Regions from separate parts of the Arthrobacter sp. TmtSoilC79 genome, predicted to be linked through region 3. Evidence: predicted binding sites of a transcription regulator. Region 3 holds the regulator's gene; each other region holds the start of a gene.
The links. Region 3 encodes HrcA, which represses chaperone genes, less so after heat shock. Its sites were predicted from a motif close to TTNGCACTCGNNNNNNNCGAGTGCNAA; they were not measured.
Positions count from the first base shown of each region.

Region 1: a site for HrcA is predicted at 3,076-3,102, ahead of AC6JA3_RS06995 (FmdB family zinc ribbon protein). Genes of this name have one in related genera too.
Region 2: a site for HrcA is predicted at 2,725-2,751, ahead of groL (chaperonin GroEL). Genes of this name have one in related genera too.

Region 1 covers NZ_AP046051.1:1,504,787-1,510,628, forward strand. Annotated here, with positions in the region: gene AC6JA3_RS06985 (AAA family ATPase) at 1-1,838, shown strand, start outside; gene cpaB (Flp pilus assembly protein CpaB) at 1,865-2,671, opposite strand; gene AC6JA3_RS06995 (FmdB family zinc ribbon protein) at 2,741-3,013, opposite strand; gene AC6JA3_RS07000 (5-formyltetrahydrofolate cyclo-ligase) at 3,168-3,818, opposite strand; gene galU (UTP--glucose-1-phosphate uridylyltransferase GalU) at 3,917-4,852, shown strand; gene AC6JA3_RS07010 (GNAT family N-acetyltransferase) at 4,860-5,471, shown strand; gene AC6JA3_RS07015 (hypothetical protein) at 5,617-5,842, shown strand, end outside.
Region 2 covers NZ_AP046051.1:3,635,269-3,641,110, reverse strand. Annotated here, with positions in the region: gene AC6JA3_RS16590 (siderophore-interacting protein) at 1-146, opposite strand, end outside; gene AC6JA3_RS16585 (uracil-DNA glycosylase) at 331-1,098, opposite strand; gene AC6JA3_RS16580 (DUF3263 domain-containing protein) at 1,223-1,558, shown strand; gene AC6JA3_RS16575 (LytR C-terminal domain-containing protein) at 1,608-2,216, shown strand; gene AC6JA3_RS16570 (cold-shock protein) at 2,389-2,592, shown strand; gene groL (chaperonin GroEL) at 2,935-4,560, shown strand; gene AC6JA3_RS16560 (RNase H family protein) at 4,771-5,842, shown strand, end outside.
Region 3 covers NZ_AP046051.1:2,149,598-2,155,439, forward strand. Annotated here, with positions in the region: gene hemW (radical SAM family heme chaperone HemW) at 1-156, shown strand, start outside; gene AC6JA3_RS09995 (DUF4870 domain-containing protein) at 241-654, opposite strand; gene AC6JA3_RS10000 (DUF3097 domain-containing protein) at 775-1,626, opposite strand; gene hrcA (heat-inducible transcriptional repressor HrcA) at 1,806-2,813, shown strand; gene dnaJ (molecular chaperone DnaJ) at 2,864-3,991, shown strand; gene AC6JA3_RS10015 (16S rRNA (uracil(1498)-N(3))-methyltransferase) at 3,994-4,758, shown strand; gene AC6JA3_RS10020 (GerMN domain-containing protein) at 4,777-5,649, opposite strand.

The sequences.
Region 1 (5,842 bases), 640 kb from region 3:
AATGGCGCCAGGGGCTCCAAGAGCACCCAAGGCAGGCGGAGTTGCTGCGCGCACTGCTGAAGGACGGCCGGGTCACGTTGCCTGCGCTCAGTGCCCAGGCGCCGGACCTGGTGCCGCTGCTTGTGCCTGTGTGGTCGGTCAGCCCCTACCTCCTGACCGGTGTTCTTCCCGCCGAGCAAAAGTTTGACGCCGTGGTGGTGATTGACGCCGAATCCACCTCGCTGCAGGCTGTCCTCCCGGCCATTGCCAGGGCCAAGCAAGTGGTGGCCTTCGGTGATGCGAAGATTGCCCATGCACGGACCTTCAGCGTTGCCGTGGAGCCGCCGGTTGCCGGCGTTGCAAGCCACGAGAATGTCGACAGCGCCTTCAAAGCACTGGCAAGGGTCCTGCCAACCTGGCAGCTGAACTGGGTGTACCGGGCGGTGGACGAGGACCTGATCCTTCAGCTGAGCAAAAACTATTACGACGGGGGCCTGCGCCGCCTGCCCGACGGGAACTCCGTCACAGGGTTGGACCGCTCCATCCTGGTGGAGTACATTCCCGATGGCACTGGCCTTCCCGGGGCTGACCACGAGGGCGTCGAATCCGTGACAGCAGAGGTCAACCGCGTGGTGGACCTTGTGTTCGAACACGCCAGGCTGCGGCCCCGCACGTCGTTGGCGGTTGTGACGGCCAGCCTGCGCCATGCTGCCCGCATCGGCGAGGCGATCAGGCTGCAACTGCCCAACCATCCGTTGCTGTCCACCTTCTTTGGCGCCGGCCCTGAGTCTTTCCGTGTGGTGGACCTGGAGCGTGCCCAAGGCCTGGTGAGGGACCACGTGATCTTCTCCCTCGGATACGGGCGCACCCCGCACGGCCGGGCACTGCACTCTTTCGGGCCGCTGTCCGCTGAGGGTGGCCGTAACCGGTTCGCCTTGGCCATGACCCGTGCACGGCGTTCGATGCATGTCCTGAGCTGCTTCCGTCCCGAGGACCTTGACCTTGACCGGCTGGCTCACGGCGCCGTGGACTTCTACGAGCTGCTGGACAGGGAGCTTTCGGGAAACAGCAATCTTGGTACCCCCGCTTCCCGTGCGGTTGCCAGTGAGCAGGCTCTTGGCGAGGATCCTTTGGTGGCTGACCTTGGAGAACGACTGAGGGCCCGCGGTGCCCGTGTATGGCATCTCTATGATGGCGTGCTGGACATTGCTGCTGCCGCTGATCCCGTTCATACGATTGGCCGGGAGGGAGCGGAAATCCCCACACCCGTTGCCATCGAATCCGATGGAACCGAGCGCTATCGCCGGATGAGTGTCCGCGAACGCAGCCGGCTGCGTCCGCAACTGCTGGAGCGCATGGGGTGGCGGTACATGTCCCTGTGGACCATTGAGGTCTTCACGGATCCTTCATCCTGCGCGGATCGCATCGGTTCGTACCTTGGGCTGGAGAACCACATTCCGCGGTCGACGTCGCCGGAGCATGGCTTCCTGGACATGGACGTTGAACAATTGAGTGCGGACAAAGGGCAGCCCACATTTGCTCCGAGTCCGGCACGGGAGGACCAGGTTCAGCCTGGCGAAGCTGCCGGAAACGAAGACAGCTACGCAGACAACGGGAAAGAAGCAGTACTGATGGAACAAGCAACCGGTCCCGAAGACGAGGTTGGGGTCGAATCTGCCGAACCGGCCGCCGATGCCGATGATGAGGCTTCGGAGGCCAGGAGTGCGGCAGCCAAGCCCGGCGTGAGTGGCATTCTTCCCACCAAAGCCGCGGAAGATGATCCCCGCCGATGGGGAGACGAGTCCGGCTACGACCATGAGCAGTGGTTGAAGGAACAAAAGCCTCCGCACTGGGGCTGATCTTCCGCCACCATGTGGATCGCCCGTCACGGGGTGACCAGAACAAAGAAAAGCTTGCCTTGCGTAGATGCGCCGGCAAGCTTTTCTGCTTGTTGGGGATCCGCGGCTACCACCACAAGTCCTTCGGTGTCGTTGGTGCCCAACCATTCGCCGGCTTTGCCGCCGTGTGCTGAGGTCCAGAGCACAGGTACCGGACCTGCCAGTACCTGGGTTTGCCGTGATTCGTCGTAGGAACCGGACGATGTCAGGACCACGGTGACCAACTGGCCGGGGGAGAGCAGCTGGATGGAGGACGGGTCGGCCATCCGCAGGGGAACGGCCGCCGTGCCCACCGGTGATCCGGTGAGGAGCCCGGGGCCCAGAAGGCTGGATTCCGTGGGAATCTGACCCCGGTTCAAAGGTGCAGCCAACTGGCGGCCAACAAGGGCCCCGCCATCCGAGATCGCCCCGGTGAGGGCGAAGTCACGGGGTATGCCCATGGTGGTGAAGTCAGACTCAGCGAGAGTAGCTCCCGTTGGGAGGTCGCGGGCGGCCACCAAAACGCTGACCTGCAGCTCCGGGGCCGGGGTCAGTTGTTGGACTGCGATGCCGGCGGCCAAGCACAGCAGGAGGGCAACGGTGAGGCGCCTGTTCCGGGCAATCCACGAGCCAATCCTTCGCCGCCTGCCCCGAGGGGTGGAATGATCCGGCGGGCGATGGAACCTCGTGGGCATGTTACGGCCCGGAGATTGGTGCCCAGGATTCGCGGAGGGAACCGGGCGCGAAGGACCGGTGGTTGCTGACGCTGATCGACGGGCGCGGGCAAGGAGGGCGCTTCGAGACTGTTGTGGCATGACGCCACGCTAGCCACGCGCCGGCACACCTGACAGGGACCCAGCGGCGTATGTGGAAAAGGTGGGGACTCAGCTCGCAGCAGCTGCGGGGGCAGGGGTGGCTGCAGGCGCAGAAGATGCCGCAGCGGGTGCTGCCGGTGCCGCTGAGACGGTGCTTCCCTTGGCGTCACGGGAATCAGTCCGGTAGAAACCTGAGCCCTTGAAGACGACGCCGACGCTGTTGAACTTCTTGCGAAGGGCGCCTTTGCACTCAGGGCACTCCGTCAGGGAGCTGTCAGAGAATGACTGGACGATGTCAAAGGCATGGTCACAGTCTTTGCAGGCGTATGCGTATGTGGGCACTGAGTTCCTCCTTCAGGACAAAGTTCAGGTCCTGTGCAGCGTGGCGAAGATTTTACTTCGCATTAGCAGTCGCAGGGCCTGAGTGCCAATTCTATCATCCGGCTCCGTCCGATGCGCCAGCAGATGTGCCGGACCTCACCAGCAGGCAGTGTCCTCAGGCTGTTCTTCCAGCGGTGCCCGGGTCCGCCGTTCTGCTGTCCTCTGCCCGGCTGTGGAGTTTGACCACGCCGGCTGGCGTCAACACCTCCCGCACGGGGCGGTCGAAGGCTTCGGCGGGAATCGAACCTTCCGGCAAGAGGTCGTCGTCGTACACCACCGCAATGGTGGGCGGCCGCGAGCCCGAAGTGTCCAGGCCCTGGAGGAGCCGATCGTAGTAGCCCCCGCCCTGGCCAATCCGGTTGCCATCCCTGTCCACAGCCGTGGCGGGCATGAAGATTCCGGCGGCTCCTGCCACAACCTGGCTTTCCAGGCGTTCACCCTCGGGTTCGTCAATAGGGGCATAGGACGAACGGACAAAGACGGTGGACGGCGTCCAGTAGACCCAGCTCAACTGCCTGCCGGGCTCGCAAACGGGAAGGAGGATCCGGTGCCCTGCCTCGTACAGGGAGTGGATGAGGGGCATGGTGGGCGGCTCAAATGCGACGCCCACGTAGACGGCAAAAGTGGCCGGTGCGCCGGAAGTGGCTGCTGCGGCCCATGCCGTTCCATGCTGTGCAAGGGACGTGCCTGCGGCGGCAATCTGCTCGGGGGTGAGGCCCCGCCGGTGGAGGCGCCGGGTGCTGCGGATGTCTTCCTTCGATGCCATGGGTGTCCGATCGTGAGGTTCGCCTGGTGCTGGTCCGGCAACAGAAGCTGCCGTCGGGTCCACAGAAAAGTCTTCCCGGCGCGGCGAGGGTTTAGCCGATGATGTGTTCCTTCCGTTACATTAGTCCGGTGACTCTCGATAACAATGCTGTCCGTAAGGCCGTCATCCCCGCAGCGGGTCTTGGCACCCGGTTCCTGCCTGCAACAAAGGCGATGCCGAAGGAAATGCTGCCCGTGGTTGACAAGCCAGCCATCCAGTACGTCGTCGAAGAAGCGGTCAAGGTTGGCCTGCACGACGTCCTGATGATCACCGGGCGCAGCAAGCGCGCCCTGGAGGATCATTTCGACCGCGTGCCGGCGCTGGAAGCGACGCTGGCTGAAAAGGGCGATACCGCCAAGCTTGAGGCCATCCAGTCCGCCACCAACCTCGGTGACATCCACTACGTCCGCCAAGGCGACCCCAACGGCCTCGGCCATGCAGTCCTTCGTGCAAAGCAGCACGTCGGCCACGAGCCCTTTGCGGTTCTCCTGGGTGATGACCTCATTGACGCCCGCGACAACCTCCTGAGCGACATGATCGCCGTCCAGCAGAAGACCGGCGGGTCCGTGGTTGCGCTCATCGAGGTGGAACCCTCCAAGATCAGCGCCTACGGTTGCGCCGACGTCGAAGAGATCGGCGAGGACGGCTACGTCCGCATCAAGCAGCTCGTGGAGAAGCCTTCCCCGGAAGAAGCGCCGTCCAACCTTGCCGTGATCGGGCGCTACGTGCTGCACCCGGCCGTGTTTGACGTCCTGGAGAATACAGCTCCGGGCCGTGGCGGGGAGATCCAGCTGACTGACGCCCTCGAGGTCCTTGCGGCCGGTGAAGGTGAAGGCTACGGCGTGTACGGCGTTGTCTTCCGGGGCCGCCGTTACGACACCGGCGATAAACTCAGCTACCTCAAGGCCTGCATCGAGCTTGCCTGCGAACGCGAGGACCTTGGTCCTGAACTGCGTGAGTGGCTGCCGACCTTCACTGCCTCGCTTCCCAAGTAACCTCAGGATGTACGGCTCTGCGATCTGGCCGGTGACGCTGGAAAGCGGAGACCTGCTTCTTCGCCCCATCCGATACCGCGATAAGCGGGAGTGGTCCGAAGTCCGTTCGCGGAACAGCGAATGGCTTGCTCCCTGGGAGGCGTCCAACCCGGCACCGGGTGGGCGCCTGCCCAGCTATCGGCAGATGGTGGCCTCGCTGAACTACCAGGCGCGCCAGTCCACTGCGTTGCCTTTCCTCATTGTTGAAAGGACCCCGGGATTCCGGGAGCCGCTCATCGTCGGGCAGCTGACCGTTTCTTCCATTATTTGGGGATCGGCCATGATGGCCACGCTGGGTTACTGGGTGGATAAGGGCCGGGCGGGGCAGGGTATTGCTCCGACAGCGGTGGCCATGGCAACCGATCACTGCTTCAAGGTGTTGGGCCTTCACCGGATGGAAATCAACATCAGGCCCGAAAACAAACCCAGCTTGCGGGTAGTTGAGAAGCTCGGTTTCCGCGATGAGGGGTATCGGGAACGGTACCTGCACATCAACGGCGAATGGGCTGACCACCGCTCCTTCGCCTTGACAGCGGACGAGGTTCCTGAAGGCCTGCTACGTCGGTGGCTCAGGGGATAAACGGGCAGGTCATGGGCCGTTTTGTCCGTATATCCAGTCATTTGCGGACTCGACGACGACACACCGGCCGCAATGCCGGTGCACCCGGTGATTTGCTTCTACGGTTTTGAATGTGGACTTCCCTCTCAGCAGCTCAGTGATACTCGTGGTCACTGTTGCGCTGTGGATGGTCTGGGTGGCGCCCTACGTTCTCCGGAACAGGCGCCAACAGGTCCAAACGGCCACTGTTCCAGCAGAGGCGATCGACGACGAACCAGACGAACCGCAGGCAGGGGTGGTACTGACTTTGGCACCTCAGCAGGAGAAACCGATGGAGACCATGCACAGCAAAGCACAGGCGTCGCCCCAGGAATCCCGCGTGGCTGAATCGT
Region 2 (5,842 bases), 1.5 Mb from region 3:
TGGTTGTTCGCGTAGTCGCCGAAGCCCGGTCCGCCGGCCACGATCCGCACCATGTGTGGTGAAAGGCGTTCGTTCCGCAGGACTGTCAGGTTGACCTGCGGGCGTGTTGTGCGGGTGGCGGACGAAGTGACAGGGAGAGCAGTCATATAGGTAAGCCTAAGCTAATTACCTGCACGTCTGCTGGGGATGAGTCGAAGGTTACACGCCCTCTTGCATGTCCCAGGTGCTTGGGCCGGACCCTCTTGCATGTCCCGAGTGCTTCGGGAGCCAGGTGAGTGAGCGTTGGGTTTGAAGGGCTTGGGATGTGAGTGAGCGTTTCAGGACGAGCGGTTACAAGACAGGCAGTTCCCAGTTGACCGGGTGGGCTCCCTGTTCGAGAAGCAGCTCATTGCTGCGGCTGAACGGCTTGGAACCGAAGAAGCCGCGGGAAGCGGAGAGGGGACTGGGGTGGGCGGAGACGATCGAGGGCGCTCCTTCGAGCAGCGGCACGACGCCCTCGGCGTCCTTCCCCCAGAGAATGGCCACCAACGGACTACGGTGCCCCGCGCCGTCGGTACGGTTGACGACGGCGGTAACTGCCGCCGTCGTGATGGCCTCCCATCCTTTGCCACGATGTGAGCCGGCATCTCCGGCTTTGACGCTGAGGACGCGGTTCAGCAGCAGGACGCCTTGATCCGTCCAGGCGCTGAGGTCGCCGTGGACCCGGGGTGGCAGGCCAAGGTCGTCGTGGAGTTCGCGGTAGATGTTGGCCAGGCTTCGCGGGATGGGTCGCGTTTGCCGCGACACCGCAAAGGAAAGGCCGACGGCGTGTCCCGGCGTGGGGTACGGGTCCTGCCCAAGGATCAGCACTTTGACGTCGGCCAACGGTTGCTGGAAGGCGCGCAGAAGGTTGTTGGCGGCCGGAAGGACGTGGGCCCCGCTCTTGGCTTGGCCCGCCACAAAGGCCAAGGCGCTGCGAAGCTGGCCTTCTACAGGGCGGAGGGCGTCGGCCCAGTCCGGGGCCATCAGCTCTTCCAGCGGGCGATCGGGCAGCCCGGCGAAACCGGCCTCCCCCAGGTCGGTCGGCTCAAGGTCAAAGAGTGCATCCTCGCCATTCACTCCGCCATTGTCTCCCGCGCGTGCCCGGCCCGGCGAATGACAGTGTTGGCGAATGACAGCGTTGTTATTCGCCCGTAACATGGGGGTAGGACATTTTCCCCAACAAGCGTCGAAGGAGTATGCCGTGGCAGAGCCCGCACCGGAACCAATGGCGCCGCAGTCAGGTGGTTTTGCCCTCCAAGACCTTGCGGCCGGGACCCGCAGCGACTCGCCGCTCAGCGAACGGGACCAGCAGATGCTGGCCCTGGAACGGCAGTGGTGGAAGTACTCAGGGGCCAAGGAACAAGCGATCCGCGAGCTGTTCGATCTCTCGGCTACACACTATTACCAGATCCTGAACGCACTGATCGATACTGAAGACGCGTTGGCCCACGATCCCATGCTCGTCAAGAGATTGCGTAGACTACGTACGTCCCGCCAGCGCGCGCGGACGGCACGTCGCTTGGGGTCCGACGCGTAAATCGCCAGGCTGATCTGTCAGCAGCAACCAGCAAGGACATCGCTTCACCATGACCAAATATGCCAAGGACGAATTCGACCAGGTCCCGCAGAACACCTCCCGGCAGGGCGTTCACCGTGACGCCCAGGAGACTGCGCGTCCCACACTGTGGCCGGTCCTGACCGTTGGGGCGGTGGCCCTGGTCCTCGGACTGGTGGCCTTCCTGGTCCTGCCAAACCTCGGCGTAGTAGCTCCCACTGCAGCGCCCAGTGTCTCGACGCCGGCGCCTCAGCAAAGCGATGCGACGCCTTCTGCTGCTCCGAGCGAATCCAGCAGTGCGCCGTCTGCTTCCAGTGAACCCGCCCCGTCCGAGAGCCCTTCGGCAACCACATCTTCCGCTCCCGTGGACAAGACCACCCCCGTCGCGGTCTATAACGGAGCAGGCACTGCAGGTTTGGCGGGCCGGGTGGCCGGCCTGGTGCAAGCAGATGGCTGGACATTGGGCACGGTGGGCAACTGGGGCGGACTGCCGCAGCAGACGTCCGTCATCTTCTACAACACGCCCGGGCAGAAGGCCAACGCCGAGGCGCTCGGCGCGTTGCTGGGAATCCAGTCGGTTGTTGAATCGCCTGAAATCCAGCAGCCCTTGGTGGTTGTGGCAGGACCTGGCTACCAGTAGCCCTCCGGCCCGTCCCAAGGCCCCAAAGCCCCAACTCGGTTAAGCCTCAATAACAAAACCCATGCCCTGGCCCTCCGTGGGAGCGCCGGCAGAGTGACTGTGGTTACAGTGGATTAGATCCGGTACGGAGATCCCGGCAACCGGTCTTGGCTACTGCGAAAGTGTGGGCATCATGGCATTGGGAACCGTCAAATGGTTCAACGCCGAAAAAGGCTACGGATTCATCACAGTGGATGAATCGGGTGACGACGTCTTTGTGCACTGGTCATCCATTCAAATGGACGGATTCCGTGCCCTTGAAGAGGGCCAGCGGGTCGAATTTGAACTGGGCGAGGGGCAGAAGGGGCCGCAAGCCGAAGGCGTGCGCGTCGCGTAGCGCCAGGCCGGCTTCCGCATCATCCGGGTCAGCCCTCGGCATCCGGGTCAGCCCTCGGCTGAAAGCCCTGTGTTTATAGAGCAAAATGGCATCTCTGCTTGCACTCTCCCCGGCCGAGTGCTAATTATTGATTTAGCACTCCTATGGTTCGACTGCTAAGTCCAGGCCGGTTTACTCCGGGGCTGGGCAGCGTCCGTTCCAGCGGAGGATCAAGAAACACCTTGGTGGGGTGAGGTCCGGAGCGCGGGGCATACAGAGGCCGCGGGCAAGGGACCGTCCGTCGCGGGCACCCCATCTGACAGGTACCTTCTTAACGACTGTCCCGAAAGGACTACCGCCGTTATGGCCAAGATCATTGCATTTGATGAAGAGGCACGCCGCGGCCTCGAGCGGGGCCTGAACATCCTCGCAGACGCCGTCAAGGTCACCCTCGGCCCGCGTGGACGCAACGTCGTCCTCGAAAAGAAGTGGGGCGCCCCCACGATCACCAACGATGGTGTTTCCATCGCCAAGGAGATCGAACTGGACGACCCCTACGAGAAGATCGGTGCAGAACTGGTCAAGGAAGTTGCCAAGAAGACGGATGACGTCGCTGGCGACGGTACTACCACTGCAACCGTCCTCGCCCAGGCACTGGTGAAGGAAGGCCTGCGCAACGTTGCCGCCGGCGCCGACCCGCTGTCCCTCAAGCGCGGCATCGAGAAGGCTGTTGAGGCAGTCATCAACGAACTGCTGTCTTCCGCCAAGGAAATCGAAACCAAGGAAGAGATCGCAGCTACGGCTTCCATCTCCGCCGGTGACCCGGAAATCGGCAGCCTGATCGCCGAAGCCCTGGACAAGGTGGGCAAGGAAGGCGTTATCACGGTCGAGGAATCCAACACCTTCGGCCTGGAGCTCGAACTCACCGAGGGCATGCGCTTCGACAAGGGTTACATCTCCGCTTACTTCGTCACCGACGCTGAGCGCCAGGAAACGGTCCTCGAGGACCCGTACATCCTGATCGTCAACTCCAAGATCTCCAACGTGAAGGAACTCGTCACGGTTCTGGAGAAGGTCATGCAGTCCAACAAGCCGCTGCTGATCATCGCCGAAGACATCGAGGGCGAGGCCCTGGCCACCCTGATCGTCAACAAGATCCGTGGCACCTTCAAGTCCGTCGCCGTCAAGGCTCCGGGCTTCGGTGACCGCCGCAAGGCACAGCTGGCCGACATCGCCATCCTCACCGGTGGTCAGGTCATCTCCGAAGAAGTTGGCCTCAAGCTCGAAAACGCCGGCCTCGAACTCCTCGGCACCGCCCGCAAGGTTGTTGTCACCAAGGACGAGACCACCATCGTTGAAGGTGCCGGCGACGCAGAGCAGATCGCAGGCCGCGTGGCCCAGATCCGCGCTGAGATCGAGAACTCCGATTCCGACTACGACCGCGAGAAGCTGCAGGAGCGCCTGGCCAAGCTGGCCGGCGGCGTTGCAGTTATCAAAGCCGGTGCCGCAACCGAGGTTGAGCTCAAGGAACGCAAGCACCGCATTGAGGACGCAGTCCGCAACGCAAAGGCTGCCGTTGAAGAAGGCATCGTTGCCGGTGGTGGCGTTGCCCTCATCCAGGCCGGTGCCAAGGCATTCGCCAACCTCACCCTCGAAGGTGACGAGGCAACCGGTGCCAACATCGTCAAGGTTGCCATCGACGCTCCGCTGAAGCAGATCGCCTTCAACGCCGGCCTCGAGCCGGGCGTTGTGGTGGACAAGGTTCGCGGCCTGCCTTCGGGCCACGGCCTGAACGCTGCCACGGGCGTCTACGAAGACCTTCTGGCTGCCGGCGTGAACGACCCCGTAAAGGTCACCCGCTCGGCTCTCCAGAACGCTGCTTCCATCGCTGGTCTCTTCCTGACCACCGAGGCTGTAGTTGCTGACAAGCCCGAGAAGAACGCTCCGGCTCCCGGCGGCGACGACATGGGCGGCATGGGCGGCTTCTAAGCCCCTCTGCTGTAGCAATACAGCGCCCAGGCGTCACGCTTTAGAGTAAACGACGGCGGTCCCCACCTTTTGGTGGGGGCCGCTGTTTTGTTATGCGCACCCAAGTAGGTAGCAGTACATGCCGTTAAGAGCGCTCAAAAGGGCATCTACTGCACCTACTTGGGTGTTATCACGGATTCAGTGTCGGTGGGGTCTGGCAGGATTAACGTTATGACGATTATTGCTGCCGCCGACGGGTCCGCCCTCGGCAATCCTGGGCCGGCCGGTTGGGCCTGGTACGTTGATGACTCCTGTTGGCGCGCAGGAGGTTGGCCGCATGGCACCAACAACCAGGGTGAGCTCATGGCTGTCCTGGACCTCTTCCGATCCACGGCGCACGTGCCGGAGGAAGAGCTGCTGATCCTTTGCGACAGCCAGTACGTCATCAACTGCATCAGCAAGTGGATGCCAGGCTGGAAACGCAAAGGCTGGCGCAAAGCCGACGGCAAGCCTGTGTTGAACGTGGACCTTCTCAAGGACATCGACCAGGCGATAGTTGGCCGCAAGTACACCTTCGAATGGGTCAAAGGACATGCCGGGCACGACCTCAACGAGGCAGCCGATGAGCGGGCACGGGCTGCAGCGACGGCCTTCCAGCAGGGTGTCGCGCACCGGAGCGGCCCCGGCTTCCCGGGCGCGCAGGGGCAGGACCACGAGCTCGTGAAAGCCTCCGCGCCGGGTGGAACGCAGACCTCCGCGCAGGGCGGACCGCAGAACCTTACGCAGGCAGGGGTTCCAGCGCCGGCGCCGGCGCTGGTTCCGGTACAGGTGCCGGCGCAGGGCCGGGCAGCCTCCAGCCCTGCCAGGAGTGAACGCAGCTCCCGACCACATTTTGAGCCGACGCTCTTCGGAGAATCAGGCCTCTTTGGCCAACCGGATCTTTTCAGTGAACTCGAGGATGCTTCCACCCAGGAGCTCTCCGCCGAAGAGACAGTGCTTGCCTTGGAGCGGGAACTTCTTCGGCCCGATGTTCGCGCCGACATTGGCAGGATCGGTGTGCTGCTCCACCCCGACTTTGCCGAGATTGGCAGCTCGGGACGGTTCTGGACGCGGGACGCCATGATGATGGCCCTGGAAGAGGACCCCGGCGAACCCACTGAGCTTGAACTGCTCAGCGCCGATCGTCTCAGCGAAAACACCATTTTGCTGAACTATCGCAGCTTCTCCCACACGGGCTCGGCACTGCGCAGCTCCGTCTGGATATTGGACCGCGGTCAATGGAGGCTCCGGTTCCATCAGGGGA
Region 3 (5,842 bases):
GTAGATGCCCTGGACGCGGTGGGGCGCCATGCAATGGCCGGGCTGATCGCCGACGGACTGGTGGATCCCGTGCAGGCCTTCAAGGGCCGCCTGATCCTTACGCTGAAGGGCCGCCTCTTGGCGGACGCCGTGGTCCGCAGGATTCTTCCCGACTGATGCCTGGTTGCCCAGCTGATGCCTGTTTGCCCGGCTGACGCTTTCGCACCCGGCCAGCTCCTGGCCGGGCAGCGGCGTGGTGGGTTACTTAACCCAGCGCAGGTTGATCTTGTAGCGGTGCGGTTGGCCATGGTTGACCCTGATTCCGGCCGAGACTGAGAAGCAGGTCAAGGCTACCCAGATGCCGGTGGCGATCACGGCGAAGATGTTGCCCACCACCGGCAGCAGCACCAGGATGTTCGCCACAACGGCGGCGATGGTTGGAGGCAGGGTGAAGTTCAACGCTTCCTTGGATTCCTGCGCCGTGAACGGTCCGCGGTCGCGGAAGATCAGGTAGATCAGCAGCGAGGGCAGGCAACCCAGAATGCCGCCGAAGTGTGCCAAAGTAGCCCACTGCCTGTCCTCGCTGGCAGTCAAAGGCAGCGCGTTTGCAGGCGCGCCATGGTACTGGGGCTGGCCTGCGGCGCTGCCCGGTTCTTCAGGAGCGTTCTCTGCCACGGTGTGTTCCCTTTACTGTAAAGATGCTGCGGTGTTGCTGTCCCAGAATACCGGCCCCGACCAGCTTCACAGGACAAACGCCTAGATGACACGTTACTTGCTGCTGCTTTGGGGGCAACGTCACGGAACAGTGAGGAAGTCGATGACTTCCTCCACCCGGCCCAGCAGTGAAGCTTCAAGATCGGCGTAGCTTCGGACGGCGCCAAGGAGTCGCTGCCAGCCGAGGCCCACGTCCTCAGCGCTCTCGTGTGGCCAGCCGAAAGCAGAGAGAATCCCGGTCTTCCAGTCAGTCCCGCGGGGCACTGACGGCCAGGCCTCAATGCCCAGCACTTTGGGTCTGATGGCCTGCCACACATCGATGTAGGGATGTCCAACAATGAGGACGTTGCCTGCTGCTCCGGGAACCGTCATGGCGTCAGCGGCGATCCGTGATTCCTTGGAACCGTCCACAAGGTGGTCCACCAGGATGCCGAGGCGTCGACCGGGGCCGGGGTTGAATGCGGAGATCGCAGACTTGAGGTCATCCACACCGTGCAAGGGCTCCACCACTATGCCCTCTACCCGGAGATCGTCACCCCAGACCTTCTCGACGAGTTCGGCGTCGTGCTTGCCTTCCACCCAGATACGGCTGGCTTTGGCCACCTGTGCCCGGTGTCCCTGAACCCGTACCGAACCCGAAGCAGTGCGCCCGTTACTGACAGCCGACGGCGCTTGGCGCGGGGCCGGGGGCATCAACCGGATGGGTTGCCCCTCAAGCAGGAAGCCGAAACCAAGCTGGAAAGACTTGGTCTTGCCCCGCCTGTCTTCAAGGGCCACGATGTGCATGCCGCCGGTTTTTTCGACGCGGGTGACTTCGCCCACCCATCCCGACTGGACGTCCTCAAGGACCATCCCGCGCTGGACTGCTACCTCCGGCAGCTGACGTTTGGCAGGAGCTGACAGGTCCTGGGGACCCCACGTGTCGAATGCCAAGGAATTCCTACCTTTTTTGCTGGGTAATTTTTGTGCCGGGTTGGTTTGTATCGGGCTGGACCGGGAAAGTTCAATGCTAGCAACGGGGTGGCTCATACTAGACTGGTTAGCACTTGGGCATGTTGAGTGCTAAGTGGACCCGGCCCCGGTGGCCATGGCAGTTGTCAGGAGGTGGAGCAATGAGTGAGCCGCGCAAATTGGAAGTACTGCGTGCCATCGTTGAAGATTACGTACATTCGCGGGAGCCTGTGGGATCAAAGGCCCTTGTGGAACGGCATCATCTTGGTGTTTCAAGCGCCACCATCCGCAATGACATGGCAGTTCTTGAAGAAGAAGGCCTCATAGCAGCGCCCCATACCAGTGCCGGCCGCATTCCAACCGACAAGGGCTATCGACTGTTTGTCGATCGCATCTCCCAGGTTAAGCCCCTCTCAGCAGCCGAGCGGAGAGCCATCCATTCGTTGCTTGAAGGCCCTGATGATGTCGACGACATCCTGGAGCGTACCGTCAGGCTCCTGTCGCAACTGACCAACCAGGTCGCCGTCGTGCAGTATCCACACTCGAACCGCGCCCTGGTGCGGCACGTTGAGTTTGTGTTGTTGGCCCCCCAACAGGTGTTGGTGGTGTTGATTGCCGATACTGGCAGCGTCGGCCAGAAGGTCATTGAAACCGGTTCGGCCGTGGGCGACGACGCTTTGATGCAACTGAGGTCGCGCTTCCTGGGAAGCATCGCCGGAACGCAATTGGCCCTGTTGCCGCAAGTCCTGCCGTCGGTGGTTGCCCTGTGCCCGCCGGAGCTTCGGGGACTGGCCCAAACGTTGGCGAACGGGCTGCAGGCCCTCAGTGACAACAGCCGCGAAGAACGTATCCTCATGGCCGGTACAGCCAACCTCGCCAGGTCCAATGTGGACTTCCCGTTGAGTATCGGTCCGGTGCTTGAAGCCCTCGAGGAACAAGTTGTGATGCTCCGGTTGTTGTCGGATATGGGAGATGATCCCCGCGGCGTCACCGTGAGCATCGGCCGGGAGAATCCCTACGACGGACTGGCGGAAGCATCCGTGGTGGCCACGGGTTACGGCTCCGGTGCAAAGGTGGGCATCCTGGGCCCGACCCGCATGGATTACCCAACCACCATGGCCGCAGTCCGGGCCGTGGCCCGTTACCTTTCACGCATTCTCGGCGGCTGAACGCCGGTCCGAAGAAACATCCGCAGTACAACAAGGAAGAGAAACCGACTTTGAGCAGCCACTATGACGTTTTGGGAGTCTCGCCGGAAGCCACCGGGGAAGAGATCAAAAAGGCGTACCGCAAGTTGGCGCGGAAACTCCACCCGGACGTAAACCCGGGAGAGGATGTCGCGGAACAGTTCAAGGCCGTGACCCATGCTTATGAGGTCCTGTCCGATCCCCAGAAGCGCCGCGTCTACGATGCCACCGGCAACGAGAATGGAACGGACAACGGCTATGGTGGCGGTTACGCCGGCCAGGGCTTCGCGTTCCAGGACATCTTTGACACCTTCTTTGGGGGCGGCGGTGGTCATGGCGGGCCTGCCTCCCGTGTCCGACGCGGCCAGGACGCACTCATCAGCGTCCGGATCGACCTTAAGGACGCCGTTTTTGGCGTCAACAAGAAGCTGGAAGTGGACACAGCCGTAACCTGTCCCACCTGTGACGGCAGTTGCTGCCGCCCGGGAACCCACCCGGAACGCTGCGACATATGTGGCGGGAGCGGACAGGTCCAGCGAGCCGTCCGCTCCATCCTTGGCCAGGTCATGACCGCAGCTCCTTGCGGATCCTGTGAGGGCTTCGGCACGGTCATCAAGGACCCGTGCAACGAGTGCAACGGACAGGGCCGTATCCGCAGCCGCCGCTCCCTGACCATCAAGGTTCCCGCCGGTGTTGCCACCGGCACGCGTATCCAGTTGTCCGGCCAAGGTGAAGCCGGCCCCGCGGGTGGGCCCTCCGGCGACCTCTACGTGGAGATCCGCGTCAACAACGATTCCATGTTCATGCGCGAAGGCGACGACCTCCACGCCACCCTCAGCGTGCCTATGACGGCCGCGGCCTTGGGCACTGAGTTGCAGCTCGAAACGTTCGACGGCGCACAGGACATCGACGTCAAGGCCGGAACCCAGTCGGGCGAGATCATCACCCTGCGGGGTCTGGGTGTGACGCACCTGCGGGGATACGGACGCGGCGACCTCAAGGTACACCTCCATGTCGAAACACCCAGCAAGCTGGATCCGGCCCAGGAAGAGCTTTTGCAGCAGCTCGCAAAACTTCGCGGGGAGCAGTTCACCGAAGGCAAGCTCGTGGCCAGCGGCGGCATGTTCGCCAAGCTTCGGGACAAGCTCGGTAACCTGTAGCGGTGAGCAACCCCGTCTTCTTCACCTCCGCCGGAAGCCTTGACGACGTACGCCCCGGAGGCACCTTCGTGCTGGAAGGTCCGGAGGCGCGGCACGCCGTCACGGTCAAACGCCTTGGGGTGGGAGAACCCGTTGACATAGCCGACGGATCCGGCGCGAGGCTGACCGGCGTGGTGGCCGAGGCCGGTCCCGCGGGCCTGACAGTCGCCGCCTCGGACGTCGTCTTCGAAGACAGGCCGGACATCCGTTTGGTGCTGGTCCAGGCTTTGGCCAAAGGCGATCGCGACGAACTGGCCATCGAGACGGCTACGGAACTCGGAATAGATGCTGTGCTTCCGTGGCAGTCAGAACGTTCCATTGTTCGATGGAAGGCCGACCGTGCCGCAAAAGCCCATGCTAAGTGGGAGTCCGTGGTGGCGGCTGCGGCCAAGCAAGCACGGCGGGCATGGATCCCCGAGGTAAGGACCATGGTGGAAACCGGCTCCTTGGCCAAAGCCGTTGCCGCCAGCGACCTCGCCATCATTTTGCACGAAGACGCCAAGAACCCGTTGCGGACCGTCCTTGAGGCCTGGGCGGCCTCTGGTGTTGCGGTCCCCAGGGAAGTGCTCTTGATCGTCGGGCCTGAGGGGGGAATCTCACCGCGGGAAGTAACGCGGCTCAGTGACGCCGGTGCTGTGACCGCGCTCTTGGGACATCACGTCTTGAGGTCTTCGACGGCGGGACCGGCCGCCGTCGTTCTTGCGAGCGACATCCTGGGCCGCTGGTAGCCGGCCGGACCTGAACAGCTATCCGACCCTGAACAGCCGGGTGTCCGTGCTTGTCGCGATGGCGTTGCCGGCATTGTCCACTTGGGAAACGCGTACCTCGTACTGACCTGCCTTCAACGTGGCGCCGAAGGTGAACAGGCCATATTGCCCGGGTTCGCCAGTGGCTTGCGTTTGGCCGGTGAGCAGGCTGGTCTTCTCGCCCTTGCCGTTGTCCTGCAGGACCTGCCAGGAGATCGGCTTGGAGCTGTCAGTGCTCCGCCCGTTGAACTTGACCAATCCCGTGGGCAGGGTGGTGTCTTCCTGGGGATCGATGATCCACAGCGGTGCCACCAAGGATGCGTCACGGGTCATGGGCTCGCCCAGCTGGACTTGACCGAACGCCATGTAGTCCTTGTGGCCGTCCACCAGGATGACCACCTGGATCTGTTGGCCCGAATTGATCAGCCCTGACGATGACGCTGCAGCGGTCGCGGTGTACACGAGTTGCTGCACGGCCCGCTGGGCCATGCCGGCGTCCAGGTTCGAGTTGAAGGCATCGCGGGAAATATCGACTGTGATGACGTTTTTTCCCGAGATGGAAGTCGCCAGGCTGGAGGGCTCCTGCCACGGTGTGAAGAAGTCATGATCCAAGGGCTTTTCCGCCATCATGATCTTCAGCGCCGTTGTCACAGGATTTCCATCGCCCGTAATGTCCCTGAACTCGCGGTAGAGGTAGACCTCTTCCTTGCTCCGTCCAATCCAGTAGACCGGAATCTTGGTGGACGCCTGGGTGGTTTCCAGCGGTGCGTTGCTGGCCGGGGCATCCTGAACGGTCAGCGGAGGGGGAGTGGGGGTGGCCTGGGAGCCGCCGCCGTTGGCGATGCAACCTGTCAGGAGGAGGACGGCAAGCATTGCAGGCACGGCAACGGCGGATTTGGTCCGCTTGTTGGTGCCTGGTGCGTTGCTGGCTGTTTTCCTGATGGGTTTCCTGTCCTGCCTTGCATGGATTTTTGCAGCCGTCCTTGGCTGGGTTGCGGGGATCTGATTCCACCCGCTATGCCAGCTTGGCACATCGTCGACGGCGGTCAGCCGGGTTTGAGGGGGG